3 linked regions of the Bacillus pumilus genome follow. The protein of the gene in region 2 interacts with the protein of the main gene of each other region in a pairwise test. Links are inferred from orthologs where the notes say so. Each region holds a gene or a part of one and is shown on either strand. Other genes may lie near its edges.

The links.
Region 1: the proteins of ftsZ (region 2) and ezrA interact in binary tests that used the Bacillus subtilis proteins (3 or more experiments, as listed by UniProt). The link is inferred for Bacillus pumilus from one-to-one orthologs.
Region 3: the proteins of ftsZ (region 2) and CKW02_RS09985 interact in binary tests that used the Bacillus subtilis proteins (3 or more experiments, as listed by UniProt). The link is inferred for Bacillus pumilus from one-to-one orthologs.

What each region holds. Positions count from the first base shown.
Region 1 is NZ_LT906438.1:2,653,612-2,656,642, reverse strand. What follows is about bases 12-2,964. They hold ezrA (septation ring formation regulator EzrA), read left to right. Parts: upstream 12-612; coding sequence 613-2,316; downstream 2,317-2,964. Other genes in these bases: brnQ (branched-chain amino acid transport system II carrier protein), read right to left, coding at 2,561-2,964; hisJ (histidinol-phosphatase HisJ), read right to left, coding at 12-272. Outside these bases: more of hisJ, read right to left, coding at 1-11; more of brnQ, read right to left, coding at 2,965-3,031. UniProt on the Bacillus subtilis protein: Negative regulator of FtsZ ring formation; modulates the frequency and position of FtsZ ring formation. Inhibits FtsZ ring formation at polar sites. Interacts either with FtsZ or with one of its binding partners to promote depolymerization.
Region 2 is NZ_LT906438.1:1,480,041-1,482,920, reverse strand. The notes cover bases 43-2,844. They hold ftsZ (cell division protein FtsZ), read right to left. Parts: upstream 2,116-2,844; coding sequence 970-2,115; downstream 43-969. Other genes in these bases: ftsA (cell division protein FtsA), read right to left, coding at 2,149-2,844; CKW02_RS07475 (S8 family peptidase), read right to left, coding at 43-678. Also shown: more of CKW02_RS07475, read right to left, coding at 1-42; more of ftsA, read right to left, coding at 2,845-2,880. UniProt on the Bacillus subtilis protein: Essential cell division protein that forms a contractile ring structure (Z ring) at the future cell division site. The regulation of the ring assembly controls the timing and the location of cell division.
Region 3 is NZ_LT906438.1:1,980,399-1,983,432, reverse strand. The notes cover bases 68-3,023. They hold CKW02_RS09985 (diglucosyl diacylglycerol synthase), read right to left. Parts: upstream 2,144-3,023; coding sequence 992-2,143; downstream 68-991. Other genes in these bases: metA (homoserine O-acetyltransferase MetA), read right to left, coding at 2,372-3,023; CKW02_RS09990 (AIM24 family protein), read left to right, coding at 257-958. Outside these bases: more of metA, read right to left, coding at 3,024-3,034. UniProt on the Bacillus subtilis protein: Processive glucosyltransferase involved in the biosynthesis of both the bilayer- and non-bilayer-forming membrane glucolipids.

The DNA of each region.
Region 1 (3,031 bases), 1.2 Mb from region 2 along the record:
TCAACCTCAAGCCCAGTTTTTACTATTAATTGGCCTTTGTATTCCTGTTTCAACTGATCCAATTTCGTTATATACGAGTCAAGTTCTTGGAGCTTCATGGCACTATCCTGCTCTGGTGTTGGATCTTGAAACGATGGAGGCAGAGGGGCATGCTCGGTAAAGGTTATGGAATCAAATCCCTTTTTGATGGCTTTTTCAATATAAGAATGAAAAGAATCAAGCGAGCCGTGAGGGCAAAACGGTGTATGTAGATGTGCATCTTGCTTCAGCATGTCGTCACCTCTTGTCGATATTTTGAAAAACGTCATGTTTATCAGCGAAAATAATGAAAAATCATGACCAAAAATGCTGGTTACATGGTATCATAATATCAATGAAAACGACAGCTTCCGCATACATAAAAGCAGGTCACATGGATACGTGTGATCAAATGATAGAAAGCGCTCAAATACTTTCTTGAAAAACATACATACAACCGTGAATGGATGGTATTGGAAAACATACGATCCTGTTTATAAAAAGACAAATGCAAAGCGGACACGAAAGGGTTCTCAGGTCTACTCGGGACACTTTTACCCTGACATCACTTAGATCACAACAAGGGGGCTCATTATGGAGTTTATCATCGGTTTAATTGTCATTTTGCTTGCTTTGTTTTCAGTCGGTTATTTCCTCAGAAAAAATATATATAAAGAGATTGACCGATTGGAAGCATGGAAAATTGAAATTTTAAACAGATCAATTGTAGAAGAAATTTCAAAAATCAAACACTTAAAAATGACCGGAGAAACAGAGCAATTTTTTGAAAGATGGCGTGCAGAGTGGGACGATATCGTCACAGCCCATCTTCCAAAGGTAGAGGAGCTATTATATGACGCAGAAGAGTATTCTGATAAATATCGATTCTCCAAAGCCAAGCAGGTTCTAACGCATATTGAGGATTTGCTGAGTGCTGCTGATTCGAACATTGAAGACATTTTAAAAGAAATTGCAGACCTTGTCACAAGCGAGGAGCAAAATCGCAAGGACATTGAAAAGGTCAAAGAGCAATATCAAACGGTTCGAAAAAATCTGCTTGCGTACAGCCATTTATATGGCACCCTTTATGACAAAATGGAGCAGGACTTAGATGAGGCCTGGGAAGGGATTAAGCAGTACGAGGAAGAAACAGAAAACGGAAACTACATGAAAGCAAGAAAGATTTTGCTTGAGCAAGACCGCAGACTCGACCAGCTTCAACTATATATCAATGATGTACCAAAGCTTATTGCAGACTGCAAACAAACCGTACCAGGTCAGCTGACGAAGCTGAAAGACGGATATCAAGAAATGTCAGAAAAAGGCTACAAGCTGGAGCACATTCAGATCACGAAAGAGATGGAGACTTTAAACAAACAGCTTGCGAGGGCAGAAAAATTGCTCATTGATGAACTCAATTTAGAAGAGGCATCAAGCATTCTGCAAATGATCGATGATGCGATTGAGACGCTGTATGATCAGCTGGAGGCGGAAGTAGAAGCAGGTCAGGAAATCAAAAGCAGAATGCCTGAGCTCACAGAAGCATTCGAAAAGCTCGAGCAAGATCATACACAAACAAAGGCAGAAACGGCTCTTGTGAAAGAAAGCTACAAGCTGACAGCAGGAGAACTCGATCAACAGAAAGCATTCGAAAAACGTTTAGAAGAAATTGAAAAGCTGATGAAACAAATCCGCGAGAAGCTTGATCGTGATCACGTGGCGTATTCATTATTAATGGATGAAATCAATCAGCTGGACACCTTTATCGAGGATGCAAAAGCATTGCATGACACATTTAAAGGTCATCTCCAATCGTTAAGAAAAGAAGAATTACAGGCGAGAGAAACACTGACTGAGCTTAAAACTATGCTGACAGATACAGTACGCCAGCTGCATAAAAGCAATATTCCAGGTGTACCTGCTGAGATGAAAGAGCGGGCTGAAAAAGCGCAGGAGATGATTCATCAAGTGCACGAGCAGCTGGAAAACCTGCCACTCAACATGCCGGCAGTAAATCAGCAATTAAAAGATGCCTCTGACACAGTCAAAAATGTTGTGGATGAGACAGAAGAAATGCTTGGTAAAGTGGATCAAATTGAACGAATCATTCAATATGGCAATCGTTTTAGAAGTCAAAACCACATTCTTTCAGAACAATTGAAAGAGGCTGAACGAAGATTTTACGCCTATGATTACAACGGATCATTTGATATAGCAGCAGCGGCTGTTGAAAAAGCATCACCCGGAGCTGTTCAAAAGCTGTTAGCTCAGCAAGAAAAAGAGTATCAGCATCAATAAAAAAGCTGAAGTCCTATCAATGGACTTCAGCTCAGCGTGTAGACAAACCCTCGCATTCGTTGTCAGTCCTGCGCGCTGGTGCTCACGAATGTCAAATTCGCTCCGCGCCAGTGCTCGTCCTTCCTAGACTTCAAAGGTTTTCTATCACGCTGAACGAAGACAAAGGGTTAAAATAAAGATCATTTTAACCCTTTGTCAACAATCTAAGCTGAAGTCCTATCAATGGACTTCAGCTTTTTTTATATTATGACGCTTGTTTTTGACGCTCTTCTGAAGCAGAAGAAGTGAAAAGAGAGATTACAAATCCGATCACGATTCCAAGTATTGCAGGGACAATCCAGCCTATGCCAAGGTCATATAAAGGCAGTATTGATTGGAAGACGTCTTTTATTGGATCGATTGGAAGTTTCGCTGCTGCTAAGCCGTCAAATAAGCTAACGCAACCTGTTAAAATTAAAGAGAGAGCATATACAGGTCTTCTATGTCCAAGCCACTTATCAGCAAGTGACAAAACAATGATCACAATCGCTAGCGGATAAATCGCAGTTAAAACTGGTACAGAGAAAGCGATAATATGAGCAAGTCCAAAATTCGAAATGATAAAACTGAATAATGTCACGAGTGTAACGACCATTTTATACGAAAGCTTAGGTAGTAACTTCGAGAAATACTCTCCGCATGATGTAACGAGGCCGATACTTGTTGTTAAACAAGC
Region 2 (2,880 bases):
TGTATCAATACTTGCCACAACTGTACCAGTACCGTCATAACCTAAAGCCCACGCTTCTGGAGCATGAACTTGAGAAATGTTCCACTCGACTCCACCTACTGCTTTCATTTGTTTTTTCTGCTTCGTCTTCAAATCAACCGGCCGGTGAATTTGACGGGTTTCATTTGGCAACACTTGATCTACTTCTGGGAAGGCAGCCACCTTTTCCATGACTTCTTTCGTTCCCGTCACCGCTAAACCATTCACAATATAGTACGAATGAATCTCCTTCACTTGCTTTTTCTTTTGTTCCTTTTGTAAATACGTAAGGAGCGCTTCCTGCGTCTTTTCAGACGTTGCTCTTAATTCGGATACGACAGCTGATCTTTTTGTGTATTGCGTTTTAGCCGCTGTTAATTTCTGTTTTTTGGCTTTGATCACCGCTTCCTTCGCCACATTTTGCGTATTTGTTTGCTCTTTCATTTTGATTAAAAAAGTCACCTGATCATCCTGCTGAAACTGCTTCATTAATCTAGATGAGATCTTTGCTTTTGTAGTCTTAGAGGAGACAGCTTCCTCCTGATATGAGGTAGAAGTCGATGTTGCTTGAACCGTCCCAAAGCTTGTCATCGTTAAAGTACCAATCACCAAAAGACTCATCAAACGATAGCCTGCGGTCTTGCGAAACTTCAATTTCAATCAAATCCCTCCTCCTCAAATGTCCAAACAGAGTATAGGTCCCACTCCTTTCCTTCTGTTGTTCATGACAAGATTCATGGTGTTCTATTTAATGTAGTCAAATAAAGTTCATCATTTTGTCGTTTTTTGTAAGAGGGAGTAAAAATGATTCTTTTTTCTTAAACACCATAAGTCAAATTACATATGGAAATTGAAGTAGCTTTCACGTATTTATGACTTTTTGATTAGAAACCCTTATAAGTTGAGACATAAAAAAACCCCTTCCAATGGAAGGGGTTAAGCTATACTCGATTAGCGTTTATTGCGGTTGCGTAAGAACGTTGGAATGTCTAGCGTATCATCACTTGATTGTGTATTTTGTCTTGGCTGAGATGATGGCTGTTGATGTTCCTCACGTTTTACTTCACGTTTTTGAGGAATGGATTGATTTTGCTTTAATCCTTGTCCTAATGGGTTTCTTTGTGATTTTGTCACTTCTGGTTCTTGCTCAATAAATCCAGTAGCGATCACAGTCACCACAATTTCATCCTTCAAGTTATCATTGATGACAGACCCGAAAATCATGTTTACATCTTCGTCAGATGCAGAAGCCACAATATCCGCCGCTTCTTGCACTTCATAAAGACTTAGGTTCGTTCCACCCGTAATGTTCATGATGACACCTTGAGCACCATCGATTGCTGTTTCTAGAAGTGGTGAGGAAATGGCTTTCTTCGCGGCTTCCGCAGCACGGTTTTCACCTGTTGCGACACCAATACCCATAAGAGCTGAACCTTTATTGGACATGATGGTTTTCACGTCAGCAAAGTCAAGGTTAATCAGACCTGGTGTTGCAATTAAATCTGAAATCCCTTGAACACCTTGTCTAAGCACGTTATCTGCCGCGCGGAATGCTTCCAGCATTGGCGTGTTTTTATCAACAATTTCAAGCAAGCGATCGTTTGGAATCACGATTAATGTGTCAACGGCTTCTTTCATAGAAGCAATTCCTTCAACTGCTTGAAGCTGACGCTTTCTTCCTTCAAATGTGAAAGGACGAGTCACAACTCCAACTGTCAATGCACCAGAATCTTTTGCGATTTTTGCAATGACAGGTGCAGCACCCGTACCAGTTCCACCGCCCATACCAGCTGTAACGAAGACCATGTCTGCGCCTTTTAATACTTCTTCAATCTGCTCTTTGCTTTCCTCAGCAGCTTTTTTACCGACTTCAGGATTCGCACCTGCTCCAAGCCCTCTTGTCAGCTTAGCACCGATTTGCATTTTAGTTTCTGCTTTTGATAGATTTAACGCCTGTGCATCAGTATTGACTGCAATAAAATCGACACCTTGTACGTCATTTTCAATCATTCGGTTGACAGCGTTATTCCCGCCGCCACCTACTCCGATTACTTTAATTGATGCTAGGCCGTCTATATTTGTTTCAAACTCCAACATGCTGAATCCTCCTAATCCGTCGAAAATCTAATTCTATTCCCAGAACATATTAAATAGTTTTTTCATTTTGCCCGGTTTTTTATTTGTCTCTTGTTGTGCTTGTTGTGCTTTTTGTTTTACTTTCGGTCTTGGCTGCGCTTCTTTCACTTGTGGTGCAGAAGAAACCGGCTCCATGGATGCGCCTACTTCATGAAACGCCTCATCTGGCATTTGGAATCCAACTTGTCTGCCCTGAATCTTTGCATTGCGATAAGCAAAATGGATCAGACCCACTCCTGTCATATATTGAGGCTCTCTCACCCCGATATAATTCGGACTTGCAATCCTGACATTGTTTTGCAAGACTGTTTGTGCAAGAGAAAGGATACCTGGAATGGCTGCCTGTCCACCTGTTAGAACGAATCCACCAGGCAAATCATGGACACCCATATTTCTTAATTCCTCTGCCACAAAGAGCAGGATTTCTTCCAGCCGCGCTTCAATAATGTTAGCCGCATCAATTTGTGTATACGTTTGTTTTTGATCGGTACCGATCACAGAAACTTCAAATGTCTCCTCAGTCGATGCCTCATCATAAAACGCATGCCCAAATTGTTTTTTGATTCGTTCAGCTTCTTCAGTGGAAGTTCTAAGTCCTATAGACAAATCTTTTGTTATGTTCTCTCCGCCCAAAGGGATACTGTGAGTAGAATAGAGATGCCCGTTTTCAAATACGGAAATCGTTGTAGATCCGCCGCCAATATCGACAAGAGCTACCCCAAGATT
Region 3 (3,034 bases), 500 kb from region 2 along the record:
GCTTTTTCCTCCTAGTACTGTAGCATACCTTTTGGCATACTAAAAAAAATTTTCATCACCTAACGACTTTGCAGTTGTTAAATGATGGTTCCACTATACACCATCAAAAGTAAAGCGTCAAGCGGGAGAGCCAAATTTTGAGCAGAATGTTTGATTTTTTTTGACAAATAACAATAATAGCTAAACCGTCCCCATTTTCTGAAACTTTATGCACAGTTTGTCCGTATATAAAAAAAATACAGAAAGAGGTGCTATCATGAATCGTTATACACTCGAAGAATTTGTTCAGAATACGCAGCAGGAAGATAAGGGAGAAGGGGTCTTCGAACTTGAAACATCAAGACTTTTAGAAATTAATTTGACTGATACCATTTGGGCAAAAACAGGTTCCATGGTTTCGTACCGAGGCAAAATCAAGTTTGAACGTGAGGGCGTGTTTGAACATGGCGTCTCAAAGATGTTTAAAAAAATGCTGTCAGGAGAAGGCACTTCACTCATGAAGGCAACAGGTGATGGGAAATTATATGTAGCAGATCAAGGCAAAAAAATCTCAATTCTTCGTTTAACTCAAGGGGAATCCATTTTTGTGAATGGGAATGATTTGCTCGCATTTGAACCTTCAGTCCGCTGGGATATCAAATTGATGAAAAAAGTGTCGGGGATGCTTGCAGGCGGATTATTTAATGTCAAATTAGAAGGACCAGGCCTTGCTGCGATTACGAGTCATTATGAGCCGCTCACATTGATTGTTCAGCCGGGTGACTCTGTCTATACAGATCCAAATGCGACAGTTGCATGGTCAGGGGATTTAAAAACTGAATTTGTGACAGATGTTTCATTCAAAACCTTTATTGGCAGAGGAAGCGGAGAGTCTATTCAAATGAAATTTAGCGGAAGCGGCTTTGTTGTCGTGCAGCCGTTTGAAGAAGTGTACACAACAAATGGAAATCAAGGATAAAGAAAAAGGTGTCCGTCAATGACGGACACCTTTTTATGATAATGCGCGAGCATACGTTTTGTTATTCGTGATGATATCTGATTGCTCAACGATATCTTCCAAAATGGTTTGAGAAGAATGCTTTAAGTGAAGATTTTTCATGTTTTGTTTCATGGTTTCTAACTTTTCTTCATCTTGAAGCAAGTTGGTCACAGATTCTAAAATGTCTTCATGTCTGTTGATGACGATGGCTGCCCCATAATCTTCAAAGAAATGAGCATTTTCCTTTTCTTGTCCAGGGACAGGCTTGTAAAGAATGACTGGGACGCCGATTGCAGTTGCTTCTGTTAAAGTAATGCCACCTGGTTTTGTGATCATACAATCTGTTACTCTGAACAATTCATCAATTTGTTCCACATATCCAAGCGCCTTCAATTGATCTGGATGTGCTTGTTCAAGATCGCTTAGTGATTGTTTCAGCGCTGCGTTCTTTCCGCATACAACAACAATTTGTACTTCACTGTCTAGAAGCAATGCTTCACATAATTCCTTGACATTTTTCAGTACACCATGAGCACCGGCCATAATCAGAAGAACTTTTTTGTTTGATGATAATCCATATTTTTTATAAATCTTCGATTTTGGCACGTCTGCTTCAAATTGTGGTCTAATAGGAATGCCTGTCACTTTGACATCGCTTGGATGTGTGCCGATTTCCACTAATTTTTGTTTCACATAATCGGTTGCAACATAGTACCGGTCGATGTTTTCATGTACCCAAATCTTATGAAGACAGAAATCTGTCATGACATTAAATGTCGGGATGACTTTTCCTGTTTTGTTCCGGTATTCAGGAACAACAATCATCGGGAATGTAATAATAATCATATCCGGATTGTGTAATTGGATAAGTTCATCAAGACGCTTATTTCCCATTTTTAAATAAATGTTAAATTTGCGTTTATTGTAAATTTTATCTACACCGTAATAAAACAAGCGATAAAATTGTTTCCCAATGGAAAAGCTCTTCAAGTATAAATATTGAGTCACTTCCGACACAATGGGGTTTGATTCTTGATACAAATTAGAAACTACAACATGCTCAAAGCCTTGAGATTTGCACTCATCATACAGTGTTTTAGCCACCTGCATATGTCCATTTCCATAATTTGCGGTCAAGATTAATATTTTTTTATTGGTATTCAAGAATATTCACCTCAAATGTAATCAACAACAACAAAACTTCGTACGAAAACTATTAATCTCATAGGTCTACATATACATAAAGATAACATATAAACAGTCAGAGCATATCATTCGTTACGAAAGAATTAAACTAATTTTAAAAAACAACAAGACTAAATTGATAATGGAAGACAGAGCCATTTGTATTTTAACACATTTTGGCCATTTATCATCAGACTACAGTCTATTTTATTCCCAAACGTATGGTGTTTCTTGATAAACATAATAATTGAGCCAGTTCATAAACAGTAAAGTGGCATGGGCTTTCCATCGATTCACTGGGACTAATGTGTCACCATCTTCTATAAAATAGTGGACAGGTTTTTGGACTGTATCATCCTTCAACAAATCTCTTTCATATTCCTGCTTCAATGTGTCCGTATCATATTCAGGATGTCCAGTTAAAAATACTTGTTTATCATCATCTGAAACAATTAAACAAACACCCGCTTCTTCAGAGACACTCAATACTTTCAAATTCGGCGTGTTTTTTAATTGTTCTGTATTAATATCTGTATGCCTCGAATGTGGGACATAGTATACTTCATCGAAACCTCTGACTAATCTTTCTTTTTTCTCTTTCACAAGATGCTCAAATACACCAAATTTTTTCTCTGCAAGCTTGATTTTCTCAATACCATAATGGTGATATAGGCCTGCCTGTGCACCCCAGCAAATGTGAAGAGTAGACGTCACATTCGTTTTACTCCAGTCCAAAATGTCCTGCAGCTCTTTCCAATAGGATACTTCTTCAAAAGCTAAATGCTCAATTGGTGCGCCGGTGATGATCATTCCATCAAATTTCTTATGGCGAATCGATTCAAAGGTCGTATAAAATTCATCTAGATGCTC